Regions from separate parts of the Stutzerimonas sp. C6.4V genome, predicted to be linked through region 2. Evidence: predicted binding sites of a transcription regulator. Region 2 holds the regulator's gene; each other region holds the start of a gene.
The links. The regulator LexA, encoded in region 2, represses DNA repair genes until DNA is damaged. The targets are predictions, from matches to a motif close to CTGTNTNNNNANACAG.
Positions count from the first base shown of each region.

Region 1: a site for LexA is predicted at 2,136-2,151, ahead of recN (DNA repair protein RecN). Genes of this name have one in related genera too.
Region 3: a site for LexA is predicted at 2,586-2,601, ahead of imuA (translesion DNA synthesis-associated protein ImuA). Genes of this name have one in related genera too.

Region 1 is NZ_JBZUBM010000001.1:2,845,866-2,850,013, forward strand. It holds gene dnaK (molecular chaperone DnaK) at 1-1,277, opposite strand, end outside; gene grpE (nucleotide exchange factor GrpE) at 1,375-1,944, opposite strand; gene recN (DNA repair protein RecN) at 2,174-3,856, shown strand; gene fur (ferric iron uptake transcriptional regulator) at 4,083-4,148, opposite strand, start outside.
Region 2 is NZ_JBZUBM010000001.1:1,059,218-1,063,365, forward strand. It holds gene AC4LFW_RS05130 (DUF6586 family protein) at 1-143, shown strand, start outside; gene AC4LFW_RS05135 (EamA family transporter) at 178-1,029, opposite strand; gene AC4LFW_RS05140 (hypothetical protein) at 1,233-1,466, shown strand; gene sulA (SOS-induced cell division inhibitor SulA) at 1,534-2,016, opposite strand; gene lexA (transcriptional repressor LexA) at 2,025-2,633, opposite strand; gene AC4LFW_RS05155 (TetR/AcrR family transcriptional regulator) at 2,832-3,539, shown strand; gene AC4LFW_RS05160 (L,D-transpeptidase family protein) at 3,579-4,103, shown strand; partial or broken gene nagZ (beta-N-acetylhexosaminidase) at 4,121-4,148, shown strand, end outside.
Region 3 is NZ_JBZUBM010000001.1:1,207,456-1,211,603, reverse strand. It holds gene gyrA (DNA gyrase subunit A) at 1-933, opposite strand, end outside; gene mtnA (S-methyl-5-thioribose-1-phosphate isomerase) at 1,113-2,189, opposite strand; gene imuA (translesion DNA synthesis-associated protein ImuA) at 2,622-3,239, shown strand; gene AC4LFW_RS05805 (Y-family DNA polymerase) at 3,241-4,148, shown strand, end outside.

The sequences.
Region 1 (4,148 bases), 1.8 Mb from region 2:
AATACCTGCGACTTCTTGGTCGGGATGGTGGTGTTCTTCTCGATCAGCGCAGTCATCACGCCACCCATGGTTTCAATACCCAGGGTCAGCGGGCTGACGTCGAGCAGCAGCACGTCCTTGACGTCACCGGCCAGCACGGCGCCTTGGATGGCGGCACCCATGGCAACGGCTTCGTCCGGGTTGACGTCCTTGCGCGCTTCCTTGCCGAAGAACTCGGCGACCTTCTGCTGCACCAGCGGCATACGGGTCTGACCACCAACCAGGATCACGTCGTCGATCTTGGAGACATCGATTCCGGCGTCCTTCATGGCCATGCGGCACGGCTCGATAGTGCGCTGTACAAGATCCTCGACCAGCGCTTCAAGCTTGGCGCGGGATATCTTCACGTTCAGGTGCTTCGGACCGGTCGAATCTGCAGTGATGTACGGCAGATTGACGTCGGTCTGCTGGCTGGAAGACAGCTCTATCTTGGCCTTCTCTGCGGCCTCCTTCAGGCGCTGCATGGCCAGCGGATCGCCCTTGAGGTTCATGCCGGTTTCTTTTTTGAACTCGTCGACAAGATAATCGATCAGGCGGATATCGAAGTCTTCACCACCGAGGAAGGTATCGCCGTTGGTGGCCAGCACTTCGAACTGGTGCTCACCGTCGACCTCGGCGATCTCGATCACCGATACGTCGAAGGTACCGCCACCCAGGTCATAAACGATGACGGTATGGTCGCCCTTGGCCTTGTCCATGCCATACGCCAGCGCAGCGGCAGTCGGCTCGTTGATGATGCGCTTGACGTCCAGACCGGCGATACGACCGGCGTCCTTGGTGGCCTGACGCTGGCTGTCGTTGAAGTAGGCCGGAACGGTGATTACCGCCTCGGTAACCGGCTCGCCGAGATAGTCTTCGGCGGTCTTCTTCATCTTTTTCAGGATCTCGGCAGAGATCTGCGGCGGTGCCATTTTCTGGCCGCTGACTTCTACCCAGGCGTCGTTGTTGTCCGCCTTGACGATCTTGTAGGGGACCATCTGGATGTCTTTCTGCACGACCTCTTCGTCGAAACGACGGCCGATCAGTCGCTTCACCGCATACAGGGTGTTGTGCGGATTGGTCACAGCCTGACGCTTGGCCGACTGGCCGACCAGGATTTCGCCGTCATTCGCGTAGGCGATGATGGATGGGGTGGTACGGCCGCCTTCGGCGTTCTCGATCACCTTGGCCTTGCCGTTTTCCAGAATGGAGACGCAGGAGTTGGTCGTTCCCAGGTCGATACCGATAATCTTGCCCATGTGCTTCTCTCCGAACTTTGATTGATCCGCGCCTGTTTTACCGGCTGCGGGTAACACAAAAACGCTTGGCTACGAGATGGGGTTCAGTAGCCGGAATTCAAGCCTTCTCATCAATCGAAGGCGGTGTCTCGGCCGGCGCCTTGCTGACGACGACCATTGCCGGACGCAACAGGCGGCCGTTGAGCAGATAACCCTTCTGAAAGACCTTGAGCACGCTGCCAGGCTCGGCATGGGTGCTTTCTTCCATAGCCATGGCCTGGTGATGCTCAGGATTGAACGGCTCCCCCTCAGGGTTCAGCTGCACTAGCTGATGGCGCGCCAGCGTGTCGAGCAAGAGCTTGAAGGTGAGCTCGACACCTTCGCGCATCGGCTTGACCGCCTCGTCGTCCGGATTGGAGAGCTCAAGCCCCCGCTCCAGGCTGTCAGCGACGGCCAGCAGATCACCGGCAAACTTCTCAAGTGCAAACTTGTGTGCCTTTTCGACGTCCTGCTCGGCGCGACGGCGAATGTTCTGCAGCTCGGCAGCAACCCTCAGGGACTGGTCCTGCGCTGCCGCCAACTGCTCTTCGAGTGACTGCACGCGGGCAGCCAGATCCTCGGCCACCTCGGCTTGCGCGGTCTCGTTCTCTTCTGGGGTCTGGTTGTCCAGGTTCTGCTCGTCGGCCATGCGGTCCTCCTCATCGATACGTCAGCGGGCATTGACCCGCGCTTGTGCCGCTATATGGGGGCAACAAATTCTGCTTCAAGGGCCGACCCGCATCCGGTGTTCAGCCACGTGCCGACGCTGCAGCTCGTCAAGACGCTCGCTTTCTTTACACACCATTGGTGCCGAGCAGCTTGAAGCCCGCGCGAGAAGCACTGTATAAATAGACAGTCACCTACGCAGGAGCCCTGCCATGCTGGTCCATCTTTCCGTGCACAACTACGCCATCGTCGAGCACCTCGACCTCGAACTGAAGCGCGGCATGAGCGTGATAAGCGGAGAAACAGGGGCCGGCAAGTCGATCATGCTCGACGCTTTAGGGCTGACCCTTGGCGACCGCGCAGACAGCAGCGTGGTAAGAATCGGCGCCGACAAGGCGGACATACTTGCAAGCTTCGATCTGGACGACATCCCAGACGCCCGCGCCTGGTTGGCCGAGCGGGATCTGGACAACGATGGCCCCTGCATCCTTCGTCGCGTGATTACTGCCGAAGGGCGATCGCGCGGCTATATCAACGGAACGCCATGTCCACAGGGTGACCTGAAAGCGCTCGGCGAGCTGCTTATCGATATTCATAGCCAGCACGAACATCAGTCGCTGCTCAAGCTGGACACACACCGGCGGTTACTCGACGAATACGGGGACAGCCAGGATCTTTCACGACAAGTCCACCTGGCCGCCCAGCGCTGGCGACAAACCAAGCAAAGCCTGGAGCGATTGAGCAACAGCAGCGACGAACAGCGCGCACGCCACCAATTGCTGAGCTACCAGCTCGAAGAGCTCGAGACCCTGGCGCTGGGCGAAGACGAGCTGGAACAGCTTGAGCAGGAGCACAAGAATCTTGCCAATGCCGAGCACCTCCTCGGCGCCTGTCGCCAGGTCATCGACCAGTGTAGCGAGAGCGATGCCGGCAACGTGCTTTCGGCGCTGACCTCGAGCCTGCAGCGACTCACCGGCTTCCAGAATCAACCCGGTGCACTCGGCGAAGCCGTGAACCTGCTGGCGAGCGCGCAAATCCAGGTAGAGGAAGCCGTCGGAGAGCTCAATCGCTTTCTCGACCACTTCGATTCTGACCCACAACGGCAGCAGGCGCTGGAAGAGCGCCTCGACAGTATTTACACCCTGGCACGCAAGCATCGCGTACAGCCACAGGACCTGCCTGCACTGCAACAGCGACTATTCGAAGAACTGGAAGGTCTGAACGCCGACGACACTGCACTTGAGCAACTGGGCGAAGAACTGGCCGCCTACGAGCGGCACTATCGGGAAAAAGCCGAAGATCTCAGCGCGGCTCGCAAACAGGCCGCAGAATCGCTGGCGGTTGCGGTGGAAGCGGAAATCCAGCGCCTGGGCATGCCAGGCGGCAAGTTCAGCGTTGTGCTGAAACCGAGCAAGGGGGATGACCTCATGCCGCACGGGCTGGAGCAAGTTGAATTTCTTGTAAGCGCCAACCCAGGTCAGCCCATGCGCCCCCTGGCGAAGGTGGCTTCCGGCGGCGAGCTGTCACGTATCAGCCTGGCGATACAGGTAATCACCGCCCAGACCTCACGCGTCCCTACCCTTGTCTTCGACGAAGTCGATGTCGGTATCGGCGGCCCGACCGCCGAGGTGGTCGGGCAACTTCTACGACGCCTTGGTGAGCGCGGCCAAGTACTGACGGTAACTCACCTGCCACAGGTGGCGGCTCAGGGCCACCACCATCTGTTTGTCCATAAGGCACGTGGCAAGGACGAGACACATACGGCGGTAGCCTCGCTGGATGAAGGCGAGCGAGTCGCAGAGATAGCGCGCATGCTCGGTGGGGTCGATCTCACCGAGCAGGCACTGGCTCATGCCCGACAGATGATTGGCTCTGCGCAGGCATCGAGCGTTTGATGCGGCTGCTGTGCATCAGATACCTCGCCGGCCTCCGAGTGGCGGCAACGCTCCGGCGACGCTGAACACCTAGCCATCAGCGTTTACTGCCAGGTCTTTGTCATCGACACGATATCTGCCAGAACCAGCCTCCTGAAACGAATAAACCCCGCAAAGTGCGGGGCTTATCGTGACGTCATACACGGCCAAAGCTGCCTTCGTCAGCGGGTAAGGCAGGCGCTTCCAGTCAGTCAGCCTTCTTGCGTACGTACAGCACCAGGTTGTGGTCAACCAGGTCGTACCCGTGGCGCTT
Region 2 (4,148 bases):
AAACCGATCCCACCATGCCGTTGATCGAAGCGATTTCCGTTGCGGAGGAGGTGCTACCGTTGGGTCGCGCCGATATCGAGTCCTGGCGGCAACAGCTCAAGGAGCTTGCGCTACGTTTCCGCGAATCCCTGTCCGAGTGGTAGGCGTCGGCTACGGCTTTGTTGTCCATCTAGTCTGCTAACGGGCAGTTCGAGGGGCGCGCTTGAAGCATAGGACCAGCGCAATGCCGCCCAAAATAGCGAGCCCGGCGAGCAGTAGGCGAGGAGTCAGGGCTTCACCCAGCAGCAGGCTTCCAGCCAGTGCTGTCAGCAAGGGAACGCTCAGCTGGACGCTGGCCGCCTGCACAGCGGCAAGGCCAGGCAATGCTGCGTACCAGATCGCATATCCGACGCCTGACGTCAGTGCCCCGGACAACAACGCGAAGGTAACACCGGCTGCATCCCATTGAAGCCAGGAAAATGCCAGCACTGCCAGCAGCGCTGCCAAGGGGACGGCGCGCATGAAGTTGCCAGCCGTTGCGGCCAGCGAGTCCGGCGCACCGCGGCCCAGTAGCGAATAAGCCCCCCACGCAACGCCTGATATCACCATTAGCAGTGACGCCGAAACCGCCGGAGTGCTGGCGCCCGGAAGAAGCAGTGCGAGCAGGCCAGCGGCCGCCAGGCCCAGGCCGGCGATCTGAAACCAGTGGAACCGCTCGCCGTGCCAGAGACCCCAGGCGATCATGCTCAATTGCACGGCCCCGAACAGCAACAAGGCGCCGGCGCCGGCATCGATGTGCAGGTAGGCATACGAAAAGGCGGTGGCGTAGACAAACAAGGCAATGGCACCAGCCCAGGATCCGCCTGTTACCGATGACACGTTACGCAGCTTGATCAGGAACCAAAGCACCGTTGCGCCCGAAAGGATACGAAGGGCGGTAAAGCTGGCGGGATCAATCTCGCTGTCTCGCAGCGCTGCACGACAAAGGAGCGAATTCCCCGCAAAGGCGAGCATCGCCAATACGGTCAGTGCAACGGTTTTGATGCTCATCCTGCAAACCCCAACGGCGAACCCCTGTTGCAGGCCCCAGGTTGGGGCTGCCCGGGCCCATCCTACGTTCAGCCGGGCCATAGCGCACCCACCTCACAGTGGGAGCCATCGAACCACCGTCGGCCAGGATGCCTTCCGCGGCCCTTGAGGTGCCCACCGGCCAGCGCGCTGTTACAATGCGCCCCTTTCAAGGGGAGCAGACCATGCCAACATCTTTTCTGGAAATCGTCGAGCTACCCGACGGCAGCATCGTGCTGCGTCGTGCCGAAGACGAAGAGGTTCTTGCAACGCTGGATTTTTCCGACGATGCCAAAGTCTTCTTGCAAGGGCAGCATGTAGAGATTGCTAAAGCGATGTTCAGTGTCGGCGTGCAAATGGCAGGCCGGGTATCAGAAGGGGAATTCGAGCAGGAAGAGAGACCGCACGTGTTGCATTGAGCAATGCTTGCCGGTCGTTGCGACTGGCACAGTCTAGGCACGTCCATGTGCCGTTAGCTGTAGCGTATTACTTTCTCATTCGAATATTCAGACTCTGCGTGTTGCCTTGGCTAGCCGCTTTACGCAGCTTCAACTGGGCAGGCCGATCCAGTCGATCGAACCAGGTAATCACCGTATGGCTGCAGCCCGACATCAGCGCCTTGCAGGCCAGGTCCAGCGTGTCGTGAATACCGCGGCCCTGTAGCAGCAGGATGCGATCACGGTTGAGCCCCGACTCCCGAAGCCAGTTGAGCGACAGCGCCGCAGGCGGGGCGATCAGCGTAAGCCAGCGGATGTCGGCAGCCTCGCTGAGGTCGCGCAATACCGGCGCTAGCAGCTGCCTGCATTGAACCTTATCGCCAGTTAACGACATTTCGCTCAGGCCGCCTTCATTCGGTACTGGGTCAGCGCACCTGGCAGGGCCGAACGGCGCTGGTTGGTGCGCGACCAACCCTTCGAATAAAGATAATTGCGGTGGTTTGCCTGCAAGGGGTTGGAGTTGATACTGCATATTCTCTCCTAGCGGCGAATGACGCCGACACTCAAGCCTTCAATAACCAGCTCCTGATGCTCCAGATCCACTTCGATGGGCGCGAATTCTGAGTTTTCCGCAAGCAACCAGACCTTGTCGCCTTCGCGCTTGAAGCGTTTTACCGTCACCTCGTCGTCGATCCTGGCTACAACAATCTGCCCGTTGCGTGCTTCACGTGTCGTGTGAACGGCAAGCAGGTCACCATCCAAAATGCCGATATCCTTCATGCTCATACCACGCACGCGCAGGAGGTAATCGGCTTTTGGTTGAAAGAAGGAAGGGTTGATCTGGCAGGACTCTTCCACATGCTGCTGTGCCAGAATCGGCGCGCCTGCCGCTACGCGGCCGATCACGGGCAACCCGTTATCCTCGGTAGCTGGCTCGAAGCCCGGAATGCGGATCCCGCGCGAAGCGCCAGGAGTCATTTCAATGGCACCTTTGCGAGCCAGTGCCTTGAGGTGCTCCTCGGCGGCGTTGGGAGATTTGAAACCCAGCTCCTGAGCGATTTCCGCGCGGGTAGGCGGGTACCCGTTGTCTTCCAGGCAGCGCTTGATGAAGGCCAGGATTTCCGACTGGCGAGGGGTCAGCTTGGTCATGGAAGGTCTCTGTTCTTATATACAGTGACTGGGATTATATACAGTGCCGGTTCCTTGGCAATCGTTGATTTGTTGAGCCGGGCGCCCGCTTGATGCAAGCTTCGCCTGCTAGCAAGCAGGCAGCGACGATGTATTCGCTGTTGACTTGGCTAAGAGTGAAACGTAAGTTTCAAACGGGTGTTTGGCAGGGGAGAAGGCATGGCGCAGTCTGAGACAGTAGAGCGGATCCTGGATGCGGCTGAACAGCTGTTCGCCGAGAAGGGCTTCGCCGAGACTTCGCTTCGCCTGATCACCAGCAAGGCCGGAGTCAACCTGGCGGCGGTGAACTATCATTTCGGCTCGAAGAAGGCCCTAATCCAGGCGGTGTTTTCCCGGTTCCTAGGGCCGTTCTGCGTCAGCCTGGAACGTGAACTCGACAGGCGCGAGGCGCTGTCGGACAAGAAGGACACGCTGGAAGAGCTACTGGAAATCCTTGTCGAGCAGGCGCTGGCAGTGAAACCGCGCAGCGGTGATGACCTGTCGATCTTCATGCGGCTGCTGGGGCTCTCGTTCAGCCAGAGTCAGGGCCACCTGCGACGCTATCTCGAAGACATGTACGGCAAGGTGTTCCGCCGCTACATGATGCGTGTCCATGAGGCCGCCCCATCGATTCCTCCCATTGAGCTGTTCTGGCGCGTGCACTTCATGCTCGGCGCAGCGGCATTCAGCATGTCCGGCATCAAGGCGCTGCGTGCCATTGCCGAGAACGACTTCGGTGCCAAAACCTCCATCGAGCAGGTCATGCGGATGATGGTTCCGTTCCTTGCGGCCGGCATGCGCGCCGATTCAGGCGTTGCCGACAGCCACCTGGCCCAGGCGCATCCCATCGCTCGTCGCAATGCGTTGGCCATGCCTGCCAAGGGTTGAGCTACACGCCTGCAGAGCGATCGGCTAAGCTAGCTGCCCATGTCTGATCTTGATCTGCTGCATATTTCCATTGCCGACCAGTTGCTCTTTGGCTTTTCCAAGGGTGCGCTGTGTATCAGGCTGCCCGTATCGACCGCTCGCAACGGAGCGGGTGAACAAAATGGGTCCGGCTGCACCCCACGTGGCCGGCATCTGGTGCGCGCGCGTATCGGTGACGGCCTGCCCTTGGGGGCCGTGCTTCGCGGTCGTCGCTGGACGGGCGAGGTGTGGAACACTGCCCTGCAGGAGGAGTTTCCCGACCGCGACTGGATTCTGACCCGCATTCTCTGGCTGAGCGGCTGCGAGCCAGGCCGCAACCGCATGGGTGCGGTAGACACCTTTCGACGATACATCTATCTGCATGGCACTCCCGATACCGAACCCATGGGCGTGCCCCTTTCCCATGGTTGCATCAGGCTGCGCAATGCCGACCTTCTGGATCTTTTTCCGCGAGTGCCGGTCGGCTGCGCGGTGCAGATCGACGAAGCCGGCTGCCCCGGCTGGGCGGGCATGGCGCTTAACTAAAGGAACATCTTATTAGCATGCAAGGCTCGTTGATGCTGGACATAG
Region 3 (4,148 bases), 150 kb from region 2:
GCCGCGGCGTAGTTCGATGACCACGCGCATGCCGTCCTTGTCGGACTCGTCGCGCAGCTCGGTGATGCCCTCGAGCTTCTTTTCCTTGACCAGCTCGGCGATCTTCTCGATCAGACGAGCCTTGTTCAGCTGATAAGGCAGCTCGGTGATCACGATCTGCTGGCGACCACCGACCTTGTCGATGTCCTCGATGATCGACCGGGCGCGCATATAGATGCGCCCGCGACCCGTCCGGTAGGCTTCGACGATTCCGGCGCGACCGTTGATGATGCCGGCGGTGGGAAAGTCGGGCCCCGGGATGAACTGCATGAGTTCATCGATGGTGATATCAGCGTTCTCGATCAGCGCCAGGCAACCGTCGATCACTTCACCCAGGTTGTGAGGCGGAATGTTGGTCGCCATGCCCACGGCGATACCGCTGGAGCCATTGACCAACAGGTTCGGAATCTTGGTCGGCATGACTGCCGGGATCTGCTCGGTGCCATCGTAGTTGGGCACCCAGTCGACGGTTTCCTTGTCCAGATCCGCCAGCAACTCGTGCGCCAGCTTGGCCATCCGCACTTCGGTGTATCGCATGGCTGCAGCGTTATCGCCGTCCACCGAACCGAAGTTGCCCTGGCCATCGACCAGCATGTAGCGCAGCGAGAAAGGCTGCGCCATCCGCACGATGGTGTCGTAAACCGCCGAGTCGCCGTGAGGATGGTATTTACCGATTACGTCACCGACCACACGGGCGGATTTCTTGTACGGCTTGTTCCAGTCGTTACCCAGCTCGCTCATGGCGTAAAGCACGCGGCGATGCACGGGCTTCAATCCGTCACGTGCATCCGGCAGCGCACGACCTACGATTACGCTCATGGCGTAGTCGAGGTAGGACTGCTTGAGTTCGTCTTCGATATTGACCGGGAGGATTTCTTTGGCCAGTTCGCCCATGGAAGCCTGGTTCCTTATAGTCAGCAGGGTCCTGCGATTAAGCGCGGAATAGTATCACAAGGCGGGCCGCTGAAGGCCGGGGGCTTGACGAAGAAAGCGCTCAAGTCGGTACCAATCGCTCATAGGCGAGAAGACAAAAAGCCTTTGCCGCGCTGCCCCAGCCACACATGTCTGCGCCTTTAATGCAGCCGCTTGCGACTCATCAGGGCGGCCAGTTTCGCAGCGCTGGGGCGCTCCACAACGCCCTTTTCAGTGACGATGGCATCGATCAGGTCGGCCGGGGTGACATCGAACACAGGGTTGAATGCCTCCCCATCCGCGGCGAAGCGCTGACCATGAATTTCCAGCAGTTCACTGCCGTCACGCTCTTCGATGGGAACGTCTTCGCCCGACTCCAGCGCCATATCGATGCTGGAACTGGCCGCAACGACCATAAACCGCACCCCGTGATGCATGGCAAGCACCGCCAACTGATAGGTACCAATCTTATTGACGACATCACCATTGGCTGTAATCCGGTCGGCGCCTACTATCACCCAGGTGATGCCCCGTGCCTTCATCAGATGCGCGGAGCAGGAATCGGCATTCACGATGACCGGCACGCCCTCACCCGCAAGTTCCCAGGCCGTCAGGCGCGACCCTTGCAGCCAAGGGCGGGTTTCATCGGCATAGACACATTCGACGAGCCCTTCAAGATGCGCCGCGCGAATCACGCCGAGCGCCGTTCCGAAGCCGCCGGTTGCCAGAGCGCCGGTATTGCTATGGGTGAGAATGTTCTGCGGATTGCCCTGGTGCTTGCGAATCAGATCGACACCATACTGAGCCATGGTCAGGTTGGCTTCGCGGTCGCTGGCATGAATGGAGATCGCCTGCGCCTCGGCTGCATCCAGCGGATTCTCGCCGGGCTTGAGTCGATCGAGCCGCTCGCGCATCTGGTTGAGCGCCCAGAACAGGTTCACAGCAGTGGGACGAGTATCCAGGAGCATCCGAAAGTCTTGCTCAAGAGCGACACGCCAATCATCCCCCTCTTGGAGCCGCACCCTGAGGCCCATCACCAGTCCGTACGCTGCACTGATACCGATTGCCGGCGCGCCGCGCACGATCATCTCGCGAATGGCAGCTGCCACAGCCGCAACAGAATCGCAGGTGTGCCAGACCTCCCTCAGCGGCAGCTTGCGCTGATCGAGCAGCAACAGACGCCCGTCCTCCCAGACGAAAGCTTTCACCTTTTCAGTGGCCACTAGTTGCTCGCGCATGGCAATCCCCTCTGTTGACTGAATTCCTGGTCATCAGGAACGGAACCGGCATACTCGGGATCGTGCAGCCAGCGCATGAAAAAGCCCGGTCGTCTCCGAACCGGGCTTTTGCTCGATGGGGCATCGCGTTGACGTCACCGTCACGCCCATAGCCGGGCGCGAATCCTAATCGACTTTGCTAGCACAAGCCAAGGTACGTCCTCTCGAACGACAGACCAAAATACAGCTGGCCACAGCCGGTGGCTCTGGCATACATCGTTACTTGGGGTTGGCAATAAAGACAGAAGACATTTGTGCTCTGCTCCCAACGGCAATGCAGCGTCACCGCGCGGAATTTCGTCGAATGGCGTGACATCTGTCGCCCCGGCTTGACCCACGCACGCACAAAGCAGAATACTGTATCCATATACAGTACATTCGAAGCCAACCTTCATGTCTTCAGTTACCGCTCTCAATCATCTGTTCGACAGTCGCCGCCTGTGGCGTGGCCCGGCACGAGCGACAACTGACAACGCCCGATCTACCGGCCATTCAGCACTGGATGCGGCCCTGCCTGGCGGTGGCTGGCCAGCGGCTGCCCTGAGTGAGTTTCTGATTGCTGCTACCGGAATCGGTGAGTTACGCCTGCTTTGGCCGACACTGGCCCGGTTGACCGCCCAGGGCGAACGGGTAGTGCTGGTGGACCCACCCCATTTACCCTATCCCCACGCCTGGCTCGATGCACACATCGACCTGCATCATCTGACCATCATCCAGGCGAAAGGCCAACAGGCGTTATGGGCGGCCGAACAATGCCTGCGTTCAGGCAGTTGCGGCGCAGTCATCTGCTGGCCCAGACAGGTCGACGACCGCGCGCTGCGTCGGTTGCAGGTCGCTGCAGAGACAGGCCAGACGCTCGCCTTTGCCTATCGTCCGCTGCATGAAGCGATCAACCCATCGCCCGCGGCGCTGCGGGTGACGGTAGAAGCCCAGCCGGCGCAACTGCGCATCCTCAAATGCCGTGGAGGTATCGCTCCGGCGCAGCCAGTCCCAGCGGCAGCGTGGCATTGACATGCTATGGGCTTGCATCCTTTTTCCGCAACTGGCCATGGACGGGATTCTGCGCAGCCGAGCCGAACCTGAAGCGCCGCTTGCGCTCTTGCGCGGCACGCCACAACGGCGCGTGTTGCAGGCGGTCAACCCAGCTGCAAGGGCACTGGGGCTCAAACCAGGCCAGACGCTGATCGCCGCACAAGCGCTCACCCAGGATTTCGCCACGGCCGAATACGATATGGGCGCCATCGAGCACTGGCAGACCCTTCTTGCGGCCTGGGGATACACCTTCAGCGCCCAGGTCAGCCTTCATTACCCGCGCTGCCTGCTGCTGGAGGTAGAAGCCAGCCTCGCCCTTTTCGGTCCCTGGCCTCGCTTCGAGCAACGCTTGCGTGACGAGCTGAAGGGTCTCGGTTTCCAGCATCGCATTACCGTCGCGCCCAACCCCGCTGCCGCGCGGGTATTGGCCAATGTCCATGATGGTCTGGCGATTCTGGATTGCCAGTCCTTGAGGACGGTGCTTGATCCGCTGCCCGTGGACCGGATCGGCCTGCCAGGAGAGGTTGCCAACGCCTTTTCCCGGATGGGCTTGCGCACGCTCAGGCAAGTGCTTGCAATGCCGCGTGATGGATTGGCAAAACGCTTCAAGGAAGAGGTGATGAAGCACCTCGACACCCTCGTTGGGCAACGGTCAGTGGCACTGGATTTCTATCATCCACCAGACCTGTTCGACACCCGCATCGAACTCAACTTCGAAGTTGAATCGAACCAGGCACTGCTCTTTCCGCTGCGTCGCCTGACCGCCGATCTCGCGGCCTACCTGGCCGGTCGCGACGCCGGCGTGCAGCACTTCACGCTGCACCTCGAGCATCGCAACATGCCAGACAGCCAGGTTGCCGTTGGCTTGCTCAGCGCCGAGCGCGAGCC